DNA from 3 places in the Bordetella sp. MIP270_01_BMS genome. Region 1 is predicted to be linked to each of the others. Evidence: predicted binding sites of a transcription regulator. Region 1 holds the regulator's gene; each other region holds the start of a gene.

Region 1 (5,649 bases):
CGGCCACGCCATGCAGGCCAGGGTCGTGCCTGAGCATCTGCTGCAAGCGGTGGTGCGCGGCGTTCAGGCGGTGCTGGGCAGAATCGACTTCGCCGTCCAGCGCTTCGAGTATTTGGGTCGCGCCATCGAGCAGGCCCTGCGCGTGCGCCAGGCGCGACTGTTCGGCCTGCAGGGCGTCCCACTCGTCGGGCTGCAATGCCAGCTGGTCGAGTTCGTCGGCCTGCCATTGCAGGCGTTCGCGTTCGGCGGCAAGGCCGGCGGCGTCTTTTTCGGCGATTTCGAGCTGGCGCGCCAGCGTTCGCCATTCTTTCCAGGCGTTGGCCACTGCCTGCCGCAGATCGCCATGCCCTCCGTGGGCGTCCAGCAGGTCGCGCTGCGCATCGGGCCGCATCAGGCTCTGGTGCGCGTGTTGCCCATGGATATCGACCAGGCAGTCGCCCAGTTCGCGCAACTGCGCCAGCGTGGCCGGCATGCCGTTGATATAGCCGCGGCTGCGCCCCTGTGCGTCGACCACTCGGCGCAGGGTCAGTTCGTCGCCGGCGTCGAGTTCACGCTCGGCCAGCCAGCCGCGCAGCGTGTCAGGCGTGTCGAACAGGGCAGTGATGTCGGCGCGGGCGGCGCCATCGCGCAGGACGCCGGCATCGGCGCGGCCTCCCAGCGCCAGGGCCAGCGCGTCGATCAAAATGGATTTGCCCGCGCCGGTCTCGCCCGAAAAAACCGTGAAGCCCGCGCCGAAATGAATCTCGGTCTGTTCGACGATGACGAAGTCGCGAATATGCAGGGTGCGCAGCATGTGTTGCCGTTACTCCACGCTGTCCGAAGCCTGGGGCATCAGGTTCCAGTGCAGCTTGCGACGCAGGGTCGAAAAGAAGCTGTAGCCTTCGGGGTGCACGAATCGTATGGTGTGCGGCGCACGCTGTACCGAGATGCGATCACCCGGTTGCAGGTCGGACCAGGTCTGCATGTCGAAATGCACGCTGGCGCCGATTTCGACCCGGCCCATGCCCGTGAGGGTCATGTTGAGCACGCCGCCGCCGGGGATGACGATGGGGCGGTTGGATAGGGTTTGCGGCGCCACGGGGACCAGCACCATGGCATCGAGGCCGGGATGCAGGATCGGCCCGTTGGCCGACAGGGCGTAGGCCGTGGATCCGGTGGGTGTGGCGATGATCAGGCCGTCGGCACGTTGTCCATACATGAATGCGCCGTCAAGCTCTACGCGTACTTCGATCATGCCGCCGCGGCCGGCGCGGTTGAGCACGACGTCGTTCAACGCGGGCGCCGTATACATGAGTTGGTCGCCTCGCCACACGCTGCCGACCAGCAGCATGCGGTCTTCGGCCTGGTAGTTGCCCTCGATGACCCGCGCGAGCGCGGTATGGGCCTCCTGGAGCGGGACGTCGGTGATGAAGCCCAGGCGGCCATGGTTGATGCCCACCAGCGGCACGCCGTACGGAGCCAGCGTGCGGGCGGCCCCCAGCACTGTGCCATCGCCGCCCATGACCACGGCCAGCGACGCCTCTTCGCCGATCTCTTTGAGGCTGGCAACCGGGTATTCGTGCACGCCGGTATTGCCGGCGGTATCGGTTTCAACCAGTACACGGCGGCCGGCCTGCACCAACATGTGGGCCAGCGCGCGCAGGGGCGCGTCCAGGCCGGTGTCCTGGTGTCTGCCTATCAGGGCGACGGTGGGAAAGTGCATGGCAAGAGAGGCGATAATTTCAAGTACAGCGGATTCGGCGATTATATGGGGGCCGCTTATTCTGCTGCGGGACAAAATCGCTCATTTCCAAAAGTTTCCCTACAATAGCCCATATGGATGATCGTGCACGCGCATTGCTGAAAGCGTTGATTGAACGCCACATCGCCGACGGACAACCGGTCGGTTCGCGTACGCTTTCAAAGGTTTTCGACCTGTCGCCAGCCACTATACGCAACGTCATGGCCGACCTCGAAGACCTGGGCCTGATCCACAGCCCGCATACCTCGGCCGGCCGGGTGCCCACGCCGCGCGGCTACCGCATGTTCGTGGATTCGCTGCTTGCGGTGCAGCCCTTCGAATTCCAGCACCAGCAGATCCCTTCGGCGTCGTTGTCGGCTACCGAGCCGTCCCGCGCCGTGAATGCCGCCGCAGCCCTGCTGTCCAACCTGACCCAGTTCGCCGGCGTGGTGCTCACGCCCAAGCGCGCCCAGGTATTCCGCCAGATCGAGTTCATTCGCCTGTCCGACAAGCGGGTGCTGCTCATCATCGTCACTCCCGACGGCGATGTGCAGAACCGCATTCTCACGGTACAGCGCGACTACTCCGAAGCCGAGCTCATCGAGGCGGGCAATTTCTTCAACGTGCATTTCGCAGGCAAGTCGTTTGACGCCGTGCGCCGCACCCTGACCACCGAATTGGCCCAGCTGCGTGAAGACATATCCCGCCTCATGCAGGCAGCCGTCGAGGCGGGCGCCGAAGCGGCGGAGGACGGTGACGACATGGTCATCTCGGGCGAGCGCAAGTTGCTCGACGTTACCGATATCGCGTCCGACATGGATCGCCTGCGCAAGATGTTCTCGCTTTTCGAGCAAAAAACCGACCTGCTCCAGCTGCTCGACACCTCGAGCCGCGCGCAGGGGGTGCAGATCTACATCGGGGGAGAATCCCAGTTGCTGCCCCTGGAAGAAGTCTCGGTCATTACCGCGCCGTACGGCGTCGACGGCCGGGTGATCGGCACCCTGGGCGTCATCGGCCCGACCCGCATGGCGTACGAGCGTGTCATTCCCATCGTCGACATTACCGCGCGCCTGCTGTCCAACGCGTTCAGCAACAACCAATGAATCTGTAGCGGGCCGGCCTTCTTCCGAAGCGCGCCCCAGAGGGGTATTTAGTGTTCCTACGCCTGTTCAAATATTTGTGGCCCGAGCGTTACCTGCCCGAACCGCACCAGGCGGATCCATTCGACGAGAACCCTGCCCCGCGTCCCATGGCCGGTACCGGCGTGGTACTGGTCAACCTGGGCACGCCCGAAACCGCCACCCCGCGCGATATCAGGCGTTACCTCGCGGCTTTCCTGTCCGATCCCCGCGTCATTGAAATCCCCCGCTACCTGTGGTTGCCCATCCTGCATGGCATCGTGCTGGCGCGCCGGCCGCGGCGACTGCAACCGCGGTACGAAGGCATCTGGATGAAAGGCGGCTCGCCATTGCTCGTGTACAGCCGCAGGCAGGCCGAAGCCGTGCAGCGCGCGCTCGCCCAGCGCGGCCACGATGTCCAGGTCGAGCTGGCCATGCGCTACGGCGAGCCCTCGATCGAGCGGGCCATCGTCAATCTGCGCAAGCAGGGCTGCGAGCGCATTCTCGCCGTCCCGCTGTACCCGCAGTATGCCGCGAGCACCACGGCCACCGTGGTCGATGCCGTGGCGGCCTATGTCGGCCGCCTGCGCGACCAGCCCGAGCTGCGGTTCATCAAGCGCTTCCATGACGATCCGGGATATATCGCAGCGCTGGCCGGCCGCATTTCCGCCTATTGGCAGGCGCACGGACGTCCGCAGAAGCTGGTCATGAGCTTTCACGGCCTGCCCCGCTATTCGATCGAGCTGGGCGATCCTTACTATCGTGACTGCCTGGACACGGCCCGCCTGCTGCGGGAAAAGCTGCAGCTGGCACCCGATCAGGTCGAGGTCACTTTCCAGAGCCGCTTCGGCGCGGCGCGCTGGCTCGAACCCTATACCGAACCCACCTTGAAAGCCATGGCGGCCGAGGGTGTTACCGACATCGACGTGGTGTGTCCGGGTTTCGTCGCCGACTGCCTGGAAACCCTCGAAGAAATCAGCCAGGAATGCCGCGACGCCTTCATAGCGGCCGGCGGGCGCCAGTTTCGCTACATTCCGGCGCTCAACGACGACCCCGCCTGGACCGACGCCCTGGCCGCATTGGTCGACAATCACTTACAAGGCTGGCCGACGCGCGGCCCGGCAACACGTAAACTGGATGCTGGCGTATCCGGCAGCACGGAACGCGGCGGCTGACCCCAGCCGATTCCGATCGACCTTTCAGGAGCCAGCACATGAATACTGACGTAAAACCGGGCGTAGGCACTTCTTCGGAACCTGGGCACGGCAACTTGAAAGAAGATCCCGTCGAGCGCGACCTCGACGAGGCGCTGGAAGATACCTTTCCGGCGAGCGATCCCATCGCCATCACACCCGACGACGATCCTCAGCGCGTGCCCGAGTCTCAGGTAGACGAGGCGCTCGAAGACACCTTCCCGGCCAGCGACCCCCCGTCGACGTCCCAGCCGAACAAAACCTGAGTTTTATCGCCGTCGCCTCTTGAAATCACCAGATCGGCCCCCACCCTCGGGGCCGACGCTATTGTTTTTTGGAGGAATTCCCAATGACGGCATCCCAAGAGCCTGTCGATCAAAGCCCCGAGTCCGGCGAGTCGCCGGCCGTGCCCGACACCGTTGAAGCCCTGCAGGCCGAGGTAGCCGCGCTGCGCGCAGAACTCGAGGCCGCCCAGGCCACCGTCACGGGGCAGCAGGATCAATTGCTGCGCGCCCATGCTGATGCCGAGAATGTGCGTCGTCGCGCGCAAGACGACGTCGCCAAGGCCCGCAAATTCGGCATAGAGTCCTTTGCCGAGAGCCTGGTTCCTGTGAAAGACAGCCTGGAGGCGGCCCTGGCGCAGCCCGACCAGACCCTGGATGCAATGCGCGAAGGTGTCGAGGTCACGCTCAGGCAGCTCACCGCAGCCTTCGAGCGCAACCTGCTGAAGGAAATCGCGCCCGCCCCCGGCGACAAGTTCGATCCGCACCTGCACCAGGCCATTTCTTCGGTGCCGTCCGAGCACCCGGCCAATACGGTCAGCCAGATGCTGCAGAAGGGCTATGTCATCGCCGACCGCGTGTTGCGTCCGGCCCTGGTCATGGTGTCCTCGGGCCAGGGCTGATAGCCATGTCCGGCCCCAGTGCCTTCGACCCGGCGCAGGTGTTCCAGGCGTTCCCCATGCAGCCGGTCGGCACCGCCGATTTCGATTCGTTGGTGGTGAACGCGCCCGGCGACGATCTGCGCTGCGTGTTCCTGTGGGGTCAGGATTGTTACAATTGTAATTTATTCAAGCAGGCAGCGCTATTGCACCGGCAGGCGCTGCTCGGCCTCGGCCTTACCTGGTTCGAGGCCGACGTCTATGCCGACGAGGCCCTGGGGCGCCGTTTTTCCCTGCATGGCGTGCCCACCTTTGTGCTGTTCCGGGGCGGGCGTCGTCTGGGGCGCATTACGGGCTGGCCCGGTCTGCCCCGATTTACCGAGGCTATCGAGCGGCTCTTGAAAAACCCGCCTGGCAGCCCCAGTTAGGCTGGGACTGAGTTTTTATCCCTGTATTCCACGGATCTATATCAAGGTATTCCACCATGAGCAAAATCATCGGCATCGACCTGGGCACGACCAACAGCTGCGTGGCTGTGATGGACGGCGGCCAGGTGAAGATCATCGAAAACGCCGAAGGCGCCCGTACCACGCCCTCTATCGTTGCCTACATGGACGACGGCGAGACCCTGGTGGGGGCTCCGGCCAAGCGGCAGGCGGTCACGAACCCCAAGAACACGCTGTACGCGGTGAAGCGCCTGATCGGCCGCAAGTTCGACGAAAAAGCGGTCCAGAAAGA
Region 2 (5,649 bases), 1.0 Mb from region 1:
GACCCAGCCTGTCACAGACATAGGCGCATGGCGGATCATTCTGCTGGACTCGACAATAGCGGGTTCCGACGCGGGCCATATCGACGACGCGCAGTTCGATCTGCTCGAGCGCGCCGCGGCCCTGGCGGGCGACCGCCACATTCTGGTGGCCCTGCATCACAACCCCGTTCAGATGGACAGCAAGTGGCACGACACCATGATGGTCGACAACGCCGCAGAGCTGTTTCAGCAGTTGTCCGGCCTGCCGCGTACGCGCGTGCTGCTGTGGGGGCACGTCCATCAGGCGTTTGATCGCCGCCGCCATCATCTGCGCATGCTGGCCGCGCCGTCGACCTGCTTCCAGTTCGCCATACGTGACGGACGACACGTGGTGGATGACGCGGCGCCCGGCTATCGTTGGCTGAAGCTGTATCGAGATGGCTCGCTGGCCACTGGCGTGCGGCGCGTCGACGCCGTAACGTGGCAGCAGCTGCGCGCTGCCTGAACGCCGGCGCCTTACCTGGCATGGCCAGGAGCCGTGCCGTTTGGCGCGGGCAAAAAAACAGGGCACCGATATGCAAGGTGCCCCGCAAGTATCCGTTTCATAGGGGAGGGGAAAGAGGAGAAGCCGAAACGGATACAAGACTGCCAAACCGGAGGCCGGTTACGCGGTCTACATAGGTTTAGGCGCCCCTGCGCGCATTAAGTTTCCGGACAATCGAACTCGGCGGGCGCGAATTTGAATCAATATGTTTCAGCGCCCGCGCACAGTTCACGCCGGTGTCAGCGCACCACGCATTTTCTTCAGCGCCGCCGATTCGACCTGACGGATGCGCTCGGCGGAAACGCCGAATTCTTCGGCCAGCTCTTGCAGCGTTACCCCGCCGTCGTCCTGCAACCAGCGGGCTTCGATGATGCGACGTGAGCGTGCATCAAGCGCTTGCAAAGCGTGGGCCAGCCCGGCGCCCTGCAATTCGTCCTGGTCGCGGCGGTCGAGCACATGGCTCGGTTCCTGGCGCCCTTCGTCGGACAGATATGAAATGGGCGCGTAACCCTCTTCGTCGTCGTCCTGTTTTTCGAGCGACAGGTCACGGCCGGAAAGGCGGACCTCCATCTCGCTGACGTCTTCGCGCCGTACGTTCAACTCTTCGGCGATGCGGTCGACTTGAGCAGGATCGAGCGTCTGCCCATCGGGACGCATGCTGCGAAGATTGAAGAACAGCTTGCGCTGGGCCTTGGTGGTGGCCACTTTCACCATGCGCCAGTTGCGGATGATGAACTCGTGAATTTCAGCCTTGATCCAGTGCACGGCGAATGACACCAGGCGCACACCGCGCTCGGGGTCGAATCGCTTGACGGCCTTCATGAGGCCCACATTGCCCTCTTGGATGAGGTCGGCATGGGGCAGGCCGTAGCCCAGATATTGGCGGGCGACAGAAACCACGAGCCGCAAGTGCGACAGCACCAGTTCGCGGGCGGCGCCCAGGTCGTCGTGGTCGCGCAGGCGGCGGCCGAGTTCGGTTTCGCGTTCGGCCGTCAGCACCGGCAGGCGATTCACGGCCGATATATAAGCTTCGATGGTGCCAAGCGAGCCTGGATTGGCAATGGCCAACGCCAGGGCGTTGCCGGACAGGGCCAACGAGCTGCTGGGTTGTTTCATGTTGGCGGTCTCCAGGTAGGGAACGACGTTATCAGATTGATGTTAGCACTCTGGCGTCTTGAGTGCTAATTCGACTATTGCAGGCGGCAGGAGTTCCCACGACGGACTAAAAGCCGACCCGTCCCCAAATTGATTGCCCCCCAAATACCCTGGGTGGGTCCATTGAGAACTTGGCAGCAAGCCGCAGGCCAGGGTGAGGGAGCCCCGGGGCATCGGCTTCCCAAATCAACGTCAGCCTTGCCCGCCTGCACCCGGATCTCAACCCGGCATAGGCCGCCCCCGTGCTCCCCCATTGGCACGTCACTTGCCGGGAGGGCCATTCCGGGGGCGTACGCCCCGTCTTACGAGGAGGTCGCATGAGTGCATTTGCCAAAGCCACCAACGCCCGGGCGCAGGGCGATGATGTGGTGTTCGAATTGGAGACGGGCGGCGTGGTGCGCCCTTTTGAAATTTCCGGCGATGCCTTGCGCCGTTACTTCGGCGCGGCCGACGGCAGCGGCAGCGAGTTGCTGCGTGCTTTTGACGCCGCCGAAGAAGATATCCGCGCGCTTGCCAAGAAAGCGCAGTGGGTGCCCGCAGATGGCACCATCAAGCTGGGCGCGGGGGATTTCGACGGCAGTTGACGCCCCCCGCCTACCAGCCCGCGCGGCGCAGCGCGTCTTCGGTGGCCTGCCCGTCGGGCCGGACCACCACGCCGCCGCGCGTGTCCATATACACGCGGTATCGCGCGCCATCGAGCATGGGCATATACGCAGCACTGCCGTATTCAACGTCCACAAACGGAAGCCAGTTGGGGAAGACCCGCTTCAGCGTGGCCAGATCGGGCACGGGCCAGTCTTTCAGCGCATGCACGCTGCGGGGCTCGCTGCGTTCGCGCTCAATATCGCTATAACGGCCGGACAGGCGTTCGAAAGCGTACAGCGGAGGCGCACCCGCCAGAAGAGCCGGCAAGCGCCAGCGCACGACCTTGGCGTCTATTTGCCATTGGTCGCCCGCCAGGGGATAGACCCGCGCTGCCCCGCCGGGGGGCGCCTGAGCCGTCAGCAGGAAGCGGCCCGGTGCCTGTTCGTGAATCTGCACTTCTGCGACCGGCGTGTCGGTAGTCAGCCGCAGGAACTGCACCAGCGTCAGGGCCAGCAGTGCCGATACGCCGGCCAGGGCCACCAGCATGACGCCGAAGAGACGCCGCACCGGCCTGAGCCGGAATACGCGCCGGCCGCTGGCATCACGCGGCCCGCCCCGTCCGAACAGCAGTGCCAGGCCCGGCACAAGCACTATCAAGGCCGCCAGGGCCATCCAGACAAAAGGGGCGTAGCCGTTGATCACCAGATAGTCCTCGGGCGTCGGGCGGCGGCCTGGGGCGGCCGCGACGCCCTATCGATATTGGTCGGCGTGAAAGCGCAGGTGGTCTTGCATGAAGGTGGAAATAAAGTAGTAGCCGTGGTCGTAGTCGGCGTGGCGGCGCAGCGTCAGGGGTTGGCCGACGCTCGCGCAGGCTTGCTCGAAGGCTTCCGGGTATAGCTGCTCGGCCAGGAATGTATCGGCCAGGCCCTGGTCGACCAGGATGCCGTGCGGGAACGGCGGACGCTGCACACGCGCCATCAGTTCGCTGGCGTCGTAGGCCTTCCAGGCGCTGGTGTCAGGGCCCAGGTATCCGCCGAACGCCTTCTGACCCCAGGGGCAACGCATCGGCGCGGCAATCGGGGCAAAGGCCGATACCGAGCGGAACTTCTCCGGATGACGAAGCGCGAGAACCAGCGCCCCATGCCCACCCATGGAATGCCCAAAAATGCCCGTACGCTCCGGATCGCCCGGAAGCTGCCGGGTGACGATGCCATACAGCTCGTCGGCCACGTAGCTTTCCATGCGGTAATGGGTACGCCAGGGCTCGGCCGTTGCGTCCAGATAAAACCCCGCGCCGGTGCCGAAGTCCCAGTCCTGGTCTTCACCGGCGACGCCGGCGCCACGCGGACTGGTATCCGGCGCCACCAGCATCAGTCCGTATTCGGCCGCGAGCCGCTGCGCGCCGCCCTTGATCATGAACGTTTCTTCGGTGCAGGTCAGGCCGGCCAGGAAGAACAGGGTCGGGACCGGACCCTGTTCGGCCTGCGCCGGTATGAACACCGAAAACCGCATCGGCAGGCCGATTTGCGCAGAGGCGTGCCGGTAGTAGCGCTGCCAGCCACCAAAACAACGATGCTGAGAAATCAGTTCCAGGTCTGCCATGCTGTTTGCTTCCTTGCTCGCTGGCGCTTAATAAACCACCACGGACCGGATGGATTCCCCGCGCTTCATCAGGTCGAAACCTTCATTGATGCGTTCAAGCGGCAGGGTGTGCGTGATGAGGTCGTCGATGTTGATCTTGCCTTCCATATACCAGTCGACGATCTTGGGCACATCGGTACGACCACGGGCGCCACCGAAAGCCGAGCCTTTCCATTGCCGGCCGGTCACCAGCTGGAAGGGCCGCGTGCTGATCTCGGCGCCGGCCTCGGCCACACCGATGATAATGGACTGGCCCCACCCCTTGTGGCAGCACTCGAGGGCCTGGCGCATCACTTCGGTATTGCCGATGCACTCGAACGAATAATCGGCCCCGCCGTCCGTCAACTGGACGATATGGTCCACCACATTATCGACTTCCTTGGGATTGACGAAGTGCGTCATGCCGAATTGGCGCGCCATGGCTTCGCGCTGCGGATTCAGGTCGACGCCGATGATCTTGTCGGCACCCACCATCCGGGCCGCCTGGATCACGTTCAGGCCGATGCCGCCAAGGCCGAAGACCACCACGTTCGCGCCGGCCTCGACTTTGGCGGTGTACAGCACGGCGCCCACACCGGTGGTCACGCCGCAGCCGATGTAGCAGATCTTGTCGAACGGAGCATCTTCCCGCACCTTGGCGACCGCGATCTCGGGCACCACGATGTGATTGGCGAAGGTGGACGTACCCATATAGTGGAACAAGGGCTCGCCGCCGATGGAGAAGCGCGAGGTCGCGTCGGGCATCAGGCCCTTGCCCTGGGTGGCGCGTATGGCCTGGCAGAGATTTGTCTTGCGCGACAGGCAGAATTTGCACTGGCGGCATTCGGGCGTGTAAAGCGGAATGACGTGGTCGCCCTTTTTGAGGGACGTAACGCCGGCTCCGACGTCCACGACAACCCCTGCGCCCTCGTGCCCCAGAATGGCCGGAAAGATACCTTCGGGATCGGCCCCCGAGAGCGTGTAGTAATCGGTGTGGCAGATGCCGGTCGCTTTTACTTCGATCAACACCTCGCCGGCGCGCGGGCCGTCAAGATCGACTTCTTCAATGGTGAGCGGGGCTCCGGCCTTCCAGGCGACGGCGGCTTTGGTTTTCATGGGGGCTCCTCAGTACGGAATTTGCTGCAGCTATGGCAATTTAACGCCCGATGTTAACCTGCTGGAGCGCGTCGGCCCATGGTGGCGCGCCCATGGTGTCCCCAGCGACGCTTGACCCTCGACGGCTATGGCACTATTTATATATAGTTGATCGCCCTTAACGTTCTTTCGGCCGCGCACGCCCCCTAATCCTATGGCCCGTCTGCCCCGTTTGTACGCCCCCGGGCTGCCCCAGCTGGTGCAGGCCAACTTCGTTCAGCCGTTGGCCGCCCCGTCGCAGCCGACGCCGCAAGACGTACTGAACCAGCTTGCGTCCTGGCTGGGCGATTCCGCGCAGCGGCATCGCGTGGCGGTGCACGGCTGGGTGCTGGCCAACGACCGCATACTCTTGATGGCCACCCCGGCAGACGAAGAAGGCCTGCCGCGCCTGATGCAGACGCTGGGACGCAACCTGGCTGCGCGTCTGCGCGGTGGGCGGGTGTTTGCAGGACGCTATCGGTCGGCCCTGCTCGAACCGGGTGTGTGGGTGCTGCCGGCGCTGGTCTGGCTGGAGACTTACCCCGTGCGCAGCGGCATTGCGCACGATCCGGATTCCTGGCCCTGGTCCTCGGCCGGCAGCCATACCGGCCATACGGCTGCCGCCACGCCGC
Region 3 (5,649 bases), 2.1 Mb from region 1:
AACGCGCGGCGCAATCCCGCGTCTTCAACCTTCGTGCTCCGCACACGGTCGCCATGCGCTGGCTGCTGCCGCGCCTGGCCGGCCTGCACGCGGCGCACCCGGAACTGGAAGTCCGCCTGCACACGTCCGCCAGTCCGCCCGATTTTGAACGCGAGCAGCTCGACGCCGCCATCGTGCTCAATCATGGCCATGCACCCGGCCTGGCGCAGTTCAAGATCATGGAGAACGAGATCGCCCCCGTGTGCACGCCGGATATGGCGCGGCAGCTGCAACGGCCCGAGCACCTGCGCGGCGTCACTTTGCTGCACACCCACGCGCGCCCCGACGATTGGCAGGTCTGGTTTGCGCACGCCGGCCTGCGCCTTCCCGAAGACGGCCGAGACATGCGATTCGAATCATCGGCATTGGCCTATGAAGCCGCACTGGCCGGCTATGGGGTAGCCATGGGCCAGAAGGCGCTCATCACGCAAGAACTGCAGGACGGCCGGCTGGTGGCGCCGTTCGACCAGTGGCTCAACCTGGGCGCGTTTTCTTACTACTTCGCAATACCCAAGGGCAGCTACGAATGCGACACCCGCGAAGCCGCCGTGCTGCGTGAATGGATCGCGTTGATTTCACATCACGACGCGGCGCAATAGCCGGGCACACGGCCGCACACCTTCGTGCGCGGCCGCCGGCATCAGCACTTGCCGTACTTGGACGGCACCTTGCCCAGGTCGGATTTCACTTCGAGCGCCCCGGTCACCTGCGAAGCCATGTTGTAGAACGCGCCCGTCATGGTCAGCTCGACGATTTCGCGCGGCTGGTAAAACCCCTGCAGTGCCTCGAACGTGGCGTCGCTGACGCCCAGCGGCGACCCGATTTCCTCGGCGTACGCCAGCAGCGCCCGCTGTTTGTCGGAATACATCTTCGATGTTTTCCACCCCGCCAGGCCGTCGACCTGCGCTTCCGAAATGCCGCAGCTCAGCGCCATGGGCCGGTGGGCGGTGAACTCATATTCCGCGTTTGCCAGCTGGGCAATGCGCAGGATCACCAGTTCCCGGTCGGCACGGGGCACCTCGGCCGAATTGCGCAATGCCGTCGCCAGCCCCAGATAGGCCTTGAAGATTTCAGGGCTGTGCCCCACTACCCTATGCATGTTGCCGGGCTCGGTGCCGCGGGCCCTGATGGCGTTGAAGGCGGGCTGCAGTATCTCGTCCTGCGTGTCCGCCGGCACCAGAGGCACGCGTGCAGGCGGTTCTTGCGCGTACGCTGATCCCAGCGCCAGGACGGCGCACAACGCGCCCACGGCGTATGACTTCATGATGTCTCCTCGGTCCTTGTTGTTGTAGGGTCGCAATATCGCTCGGCAATATTTGCCCGATCGAGCTTAGCGGCGGCCCAGGTTGGCAACAATCGCGCCGCCGGAACAGCAGTTGTTCCGTTTCCGCGGCCCAACCATCACGGAATGCCCGACAAGATGCGCAACAGGCAGCAATGCGAGTAAGGTAAAGGCTACGCCCAGTTCCGTCCGGCACGTCGGCCCGTGCTTCCAGCGCAATACACACCTTGATGAATATATTTCGCTCGACCATGCGTCCCATCCTGATCGCGGCCGCATGCGCGTCGCTCGCCGCCTGCGCCGACAACCCGCCCCGGCAAACCGGCATGGACTACCGCAGCGATCCGCCGCCCGCCGCCCAGCGCGCCGACAGCGCGCCAGGTTCGTCTGGCCAACGGCTGACCATCCAGTCCGGCGAAGGGGAGCGCCTGAACCTGCCCTGGTTCATACGCGACACGCAAGACTGGATCAACCGCCAATAATGCGTGCCGAAGCACGAGCCATGGCGGCAACGTCCGAACGTCGCGGGAACGCCCGCCTGCAGCCCGGGGGCAGTCATCTGCCCTGAGGCGCAGCACAGGGTGTGATCGTTGTGGGCGGTGCCTTCACCCGTGGGCTCCATGCGCAATCCATACTCCGCCCGGAGCGCAGTCTGTAAAATCCGGCGATTCGTTGGGCCGCGCCCGGAATTATCGGTCAGTCAGATTTGCGATTGCGAACACGTCAAAAAGGGTTCGAGGAAAAATGAAGAAAATCGGGATGATCGGCGGGTTGAGCTGGGTGTCCACGGCCGAGTACTACAGGCGGGTCAATCAGATAGTGCAGGAAATCGAAGGCGGCGTGACCTCAGCCCGAATCGTGCTGGAGAGCGTGAACCGCCAGGACTACGTGGACGCCGTCATCGAGCGGCAGGACGAGGCCGCGGCGTGCCGGCAGATTGCAGCATCGGCGCAGGCGCTGCAAGCGGCCGGCGCGGATTTCATCGTCATCACCTGCAATGACGTGCACCGTTTTGTCCCGCTGGTGCAGCCAATGATCGACATCCCGTTCTTGCATATCGCTCAAGTCACAGCGGATGCGATCAAGGCCCGAAAAGGCCTGAAGCGCGTGGCGCTCCTGGGAGTCAGAAAAACCATGGAAGGCGACTTTTATCCCAGTATCTTTGCCCAGAACGGCCTTGAAGCAATTGTTCCCGACGAAAAGGAAAAGAGCTTCATTCATGCAAGCATTTATGAAGAACTGGTGCAAAATCGATTTCTCGACGAAACCCGGAACCGATACAAAGACATCATCGCTGAGCTGGGGCGACGTGGAGCGGACTGTGTCGCCCTGGCTTGCACAGAAATCCCGCTGCTCTTGCCGCCACAGGATTGCCCTGTGCCCGCATTTTCCACAACCGAGCTTCATTGCCAGGCTGCAGTGAGGATGGCCCTGTCCTGAGCAGCTTTCTGCTGCATTTATCCGGCGGCGCTAGGCCAACCGGGGAGCCGCCTTGCACATGAAGACACTGTTGGGGTCTTCCACATAACTGCCGAAGGGCCCGCAACGCTGGTATCCGCAACGGGAATAAAGGGCCAAGGCCTCGGGTTGCAGATACCCTGTTTCCAGCACGAATTGATGGCAGCCGCGGCGCTGCGCCTGGGTTTCCAGGAGGCAAATCATTGCGCGCGCAATCCCTTTGCCCCGATGGGACGGCTTTGTGTAAAAGCGTTTGAGCTCGCCATAGGAAGCTTCCAGCACCATGGCTCCGCAAGCAACGGCCTCGCCGCCAGGGTCGCGCGCGACGGCGAAAAGTACATTCGGTTTTTCCAGCGCATGGATGTCGATGCCGTGATGGCTCTCGGCGGGGTAGAGCGGCTTCTGGAACGCGTCCAGATCATCGATGAGCCCCAAAACATCCGGCTGCCTGGGCGATTCAAGAGAAATTTTCATCCGTGCATTCGCTCCCTTTGCGCGCCACGGCCCTGGACCGCCACCGTGCCGCCGAGGCGCCATTATCGGCCCGTCTCTCCGGTCACGGGCGGCGAAGGGCGGCCGGGGGCCCCGACCGCCCGCTGGCCAAAATGTAACAACGGCCCCACCCCCCCTTGAACCCGGCAACATCATCCCTATAATTAGCACTCGCCGCCGGTGAGTGCTAACACCACCGGCCCGGATTCGATCATTTCACCTTCTATATAGAAACAGGAGTTTCCTCATGGCCCTGCGTCCCCTGCACGATCGCGTGATCGTCAAACGCCTGGACAACGAGCGCAAGACTGCCTCGGGCATCGTTATCCCTGACAGCGCCGCTGAAAAGCCGGATCAAGGCGAAGTGGTCGCCGTTGGACCGGGCAAGAAGACCGAAGACGGCAAAGTGCTGCCGGTCGACCTGAAGGCTGGCGACAAGGTGTTGTTCGGCAAGTATGCCGGCCAGTCGGTGAAAGTCGATGGCGAAGAGCTGCTCGTCATCCGCGAGGAAGAAATCCTCGCCGTGATCCAGTAATTACCTGAACCGAATTTTCGAAGGAAGCTCACAATGGCTGCCAAGCAAGTCCTGTTCGCTGACGACGCCCGTGTCCGCATCGTCCGCGGCGTAAACGTCCTCGCCAACGCCGTAAAAACCACCCTGGGTCCCAAGGGCCGCAACGTGGTGCTCGAGCGTTCGTTCGGCGCCCCCACCGTCACCAAGGACGGCGTGTCGGTTGCCAAGGAAATCGAACTGAAAGACAAGTTCGAGAACATCGGCGCCCAGCTCGTCAAAGACGTGGCCTCGAAGACCTCGGACAACGCCGGTGACGGCACCACCACCGCCACGGTGCTGGCCCAGGCCATCGTTCAAGAAGGCCTGAAGTACGTTGCCGCCGGTTTCAACCCCATCGACCTGAAGCGCGGCATCGACAAGGCCGTGAGCGCTGCCGTGGCCGAACTGGCCAAGCAATCCAAGCCGGTCACCACCAGCAAGGAAATCGCCCAGGTTGGCTCGATCTCGGCCAACAGCGACGAATCCATCGGCAAGATCATCGCTGACGCGATGGACAAGGTGGGCAAGGAAGGCGTCATCACCGTCGAAGACGGCAAGTCGCTGGACAACGAGCTCGACGTCGTCGAAGGCATGCAATTCGACCGCGGCTACCTGTCGCCCTACTTCATCAACAACCCCGACAAGCAAGTCGCCGCTCTGGACGACCCGTATGTCCTGATCTTCGACAAGAAGATCAGCAACATCCGTGACCTCCTGCCCGTGCTGGAGCAAGTCGCCAAGTCGAGCCGTCCGCTGCTGATCATCGCTGAAGATGTCGAAGGCGAAGCGCTGGCCACCCTGGTGGTGAACAACATCCGTGGCATCCTGAAGACCACCGCCGTCAAGGCCCCGGGCTTTGGCGACCGTCGCAAGGCCATGCTCGAAGACATCGCCATCCTGACGGGCGGCGTGGTCATCTCCGAAGAAACCGGCATGTCGCTGGAAAAGGCCACCCTGCAGGAACTGGGCCAGGCCAAGCGCATCGAAGTGGGCAAGGAAAACACCACCATCATCGACGGCGCTGGCGACAGCAAGTCGATCGAAGCGCGCGTCAAGCAGATCCGCGTCCAGATCGAAGAAGCCACTTCCGACTACGACCGTGAAAAGCTGCAGGAACGCGTGGCCAAGCTGGCCGGCGGCGTTGCCGTGATTCGCGTCGGTGCTGCCACCGAAGTCGAAATGAAGGAAAAGAAGGCCCGCGTCGAAGACGCCCTGCACGCTACCCGCGCTGCAGTGGAAGAAGGTGTCGTGGCTGGCGGCGGCGTGGCCCTGCTGCGTGCCAAGCAAGCCATCGCCGACCTGAAGGGTGACACTCCCGACCAGAACGCCGGTATCAAGCTGATCCTGCGCGCCGTGGAAGAGCCCCTGCGCACCATCGTTTCGAACGCCGGCGAAGAAGCCAGCGTCGTGGTGAACAACGTGCTGAACGGCAAGGGCAACTACGGCTACAACGCCGCTACCGGCGAGTACACCGACCTGGTCGAACAAGGCGTGCTGGATCCCACCAAGGTTACCCGCACCGCCCTGCAGAACGCCGCTTCGGTGGCCAGCCTGCTGCTGACGGCCGAGGCCGCCGTGGTGGAACTGGCTGAAGACAAGCCCGCTGCTCCGGCCATGCCCGGCGGCATGGGCGGCATGGGCGGCATGGACTTCTAATTCAAGTCCACGCTGTTTGCGCCAGTGTCCCCGGCAGTATCGGGGACACGCCAGACCGACACCCCCAAGGGTTTGCGCCCGTGGGGGTGTTTTTCTTGGGCGCGCCGCGGCCTGGCATACGGATTGCGGATTGTGAACGGCAGGCGCCGCCCCCTACAATGCCTGCATC

The links. Region 1 encodes HrcA, which represses chaperone genes, less so after heat shock. Its sites were predicted from a motif close to TTAGCACTCNNNNNNNNNGAGTGCTAA; they were not measured.
Region 2: the regulator HrcA is predicted to act here: its motif matches at 1,682-1,708, upstream of rpoH (RNA polymerase sigma factor RpoH).
Region 3: the regulator HrcA is predicted to act here: its motif matches at 3,436-3,462, upstream of groES (co-chaperone GroES).

Annotation. Positions count from the first base shown of each region.
Region 1 is NZ_CM143297.1:1,734,884-1,740,532, reverse strand. It holds gene recN (DNA repair protein RecN) at 1-793, opposite strand, end outside; gene ACV17W_RS08105 (NAD kinase) at 803-1,702, opposite strand; gene hrcA (heat-inducible transcriptional repressor HrcA) at 1,816-2,823, shown strand; gene hemH (ferrochelatase) at 2,874-4,013, shown strand; gene ACV17W_RS08090 (hypothetical protein) at 4,052-4,297, shown strand; gene grpE (nucleotide exchange factor GrpE) at 4,381-4,935, shown strand; gene ACV17W_RS08080 (thioredoxin family protein) at 4,941-5,339, shown strand; gene dnaK (molecular chaperone DnaK) at 5,396-5,649, shown strand, end outside.
Region 2 is NZ_CM143297.1:2,744,736-2,750,384, forward strand. It holds gene ACV17W_RS12820 (phosphodiesterase) at 1-484, shown strand, start outside; gene rpoH (RNA polymerase sigma factor RpoH) at 752-1,639, opposite strand; gene ACV17W_RS12830 (DUF1488 family protein) at 1,996-2,262, shown strand; gene ACV17W_RS12835 (hypothetical protein) at 2,273-2,965, opposite strand; gene fghA (S-formylglutathione hydrolase) at 3,014-3,865, opposite strand; gene ACV17W_RS12845 (S-(hydroxymethyl)glutathione dehydrogenase/class III alcohol dehydrogenase) at 3,893-4,999, opposite strand; gene ACV17W_RS12850 (transposase) at 5,193-5,649, shown strand, end outside.
Region 3 is NZ_CM143297.1:3,858,613-3,864,261, reverse strand. It holds gene ACV17W_RS18120 (LysR substrate-binding domain-containing protein) at 1-638, shown strand, start outside; gene ACV17W_RS18115 (carboxymuconolactone decarboxylase family protein) at 680-1,303, opposite strand; gene ACV17W_RS18110 (hypothetical protein) at 1,552-1,803, shown strand; gene ACV17W_RS18105 (aspartate/glutamate racemase family protein) at 2,066-2,761, shown strand; gene ACV17W_RS18100 (GNAT family N-acetyltransferase) at 2,792-3,253, opposite strand; gene groES (co-chaperone GroES) at 3,519-3,806, shown strand; gene groL (chaperonin GroEL) at 3,840-5,480, shown strand.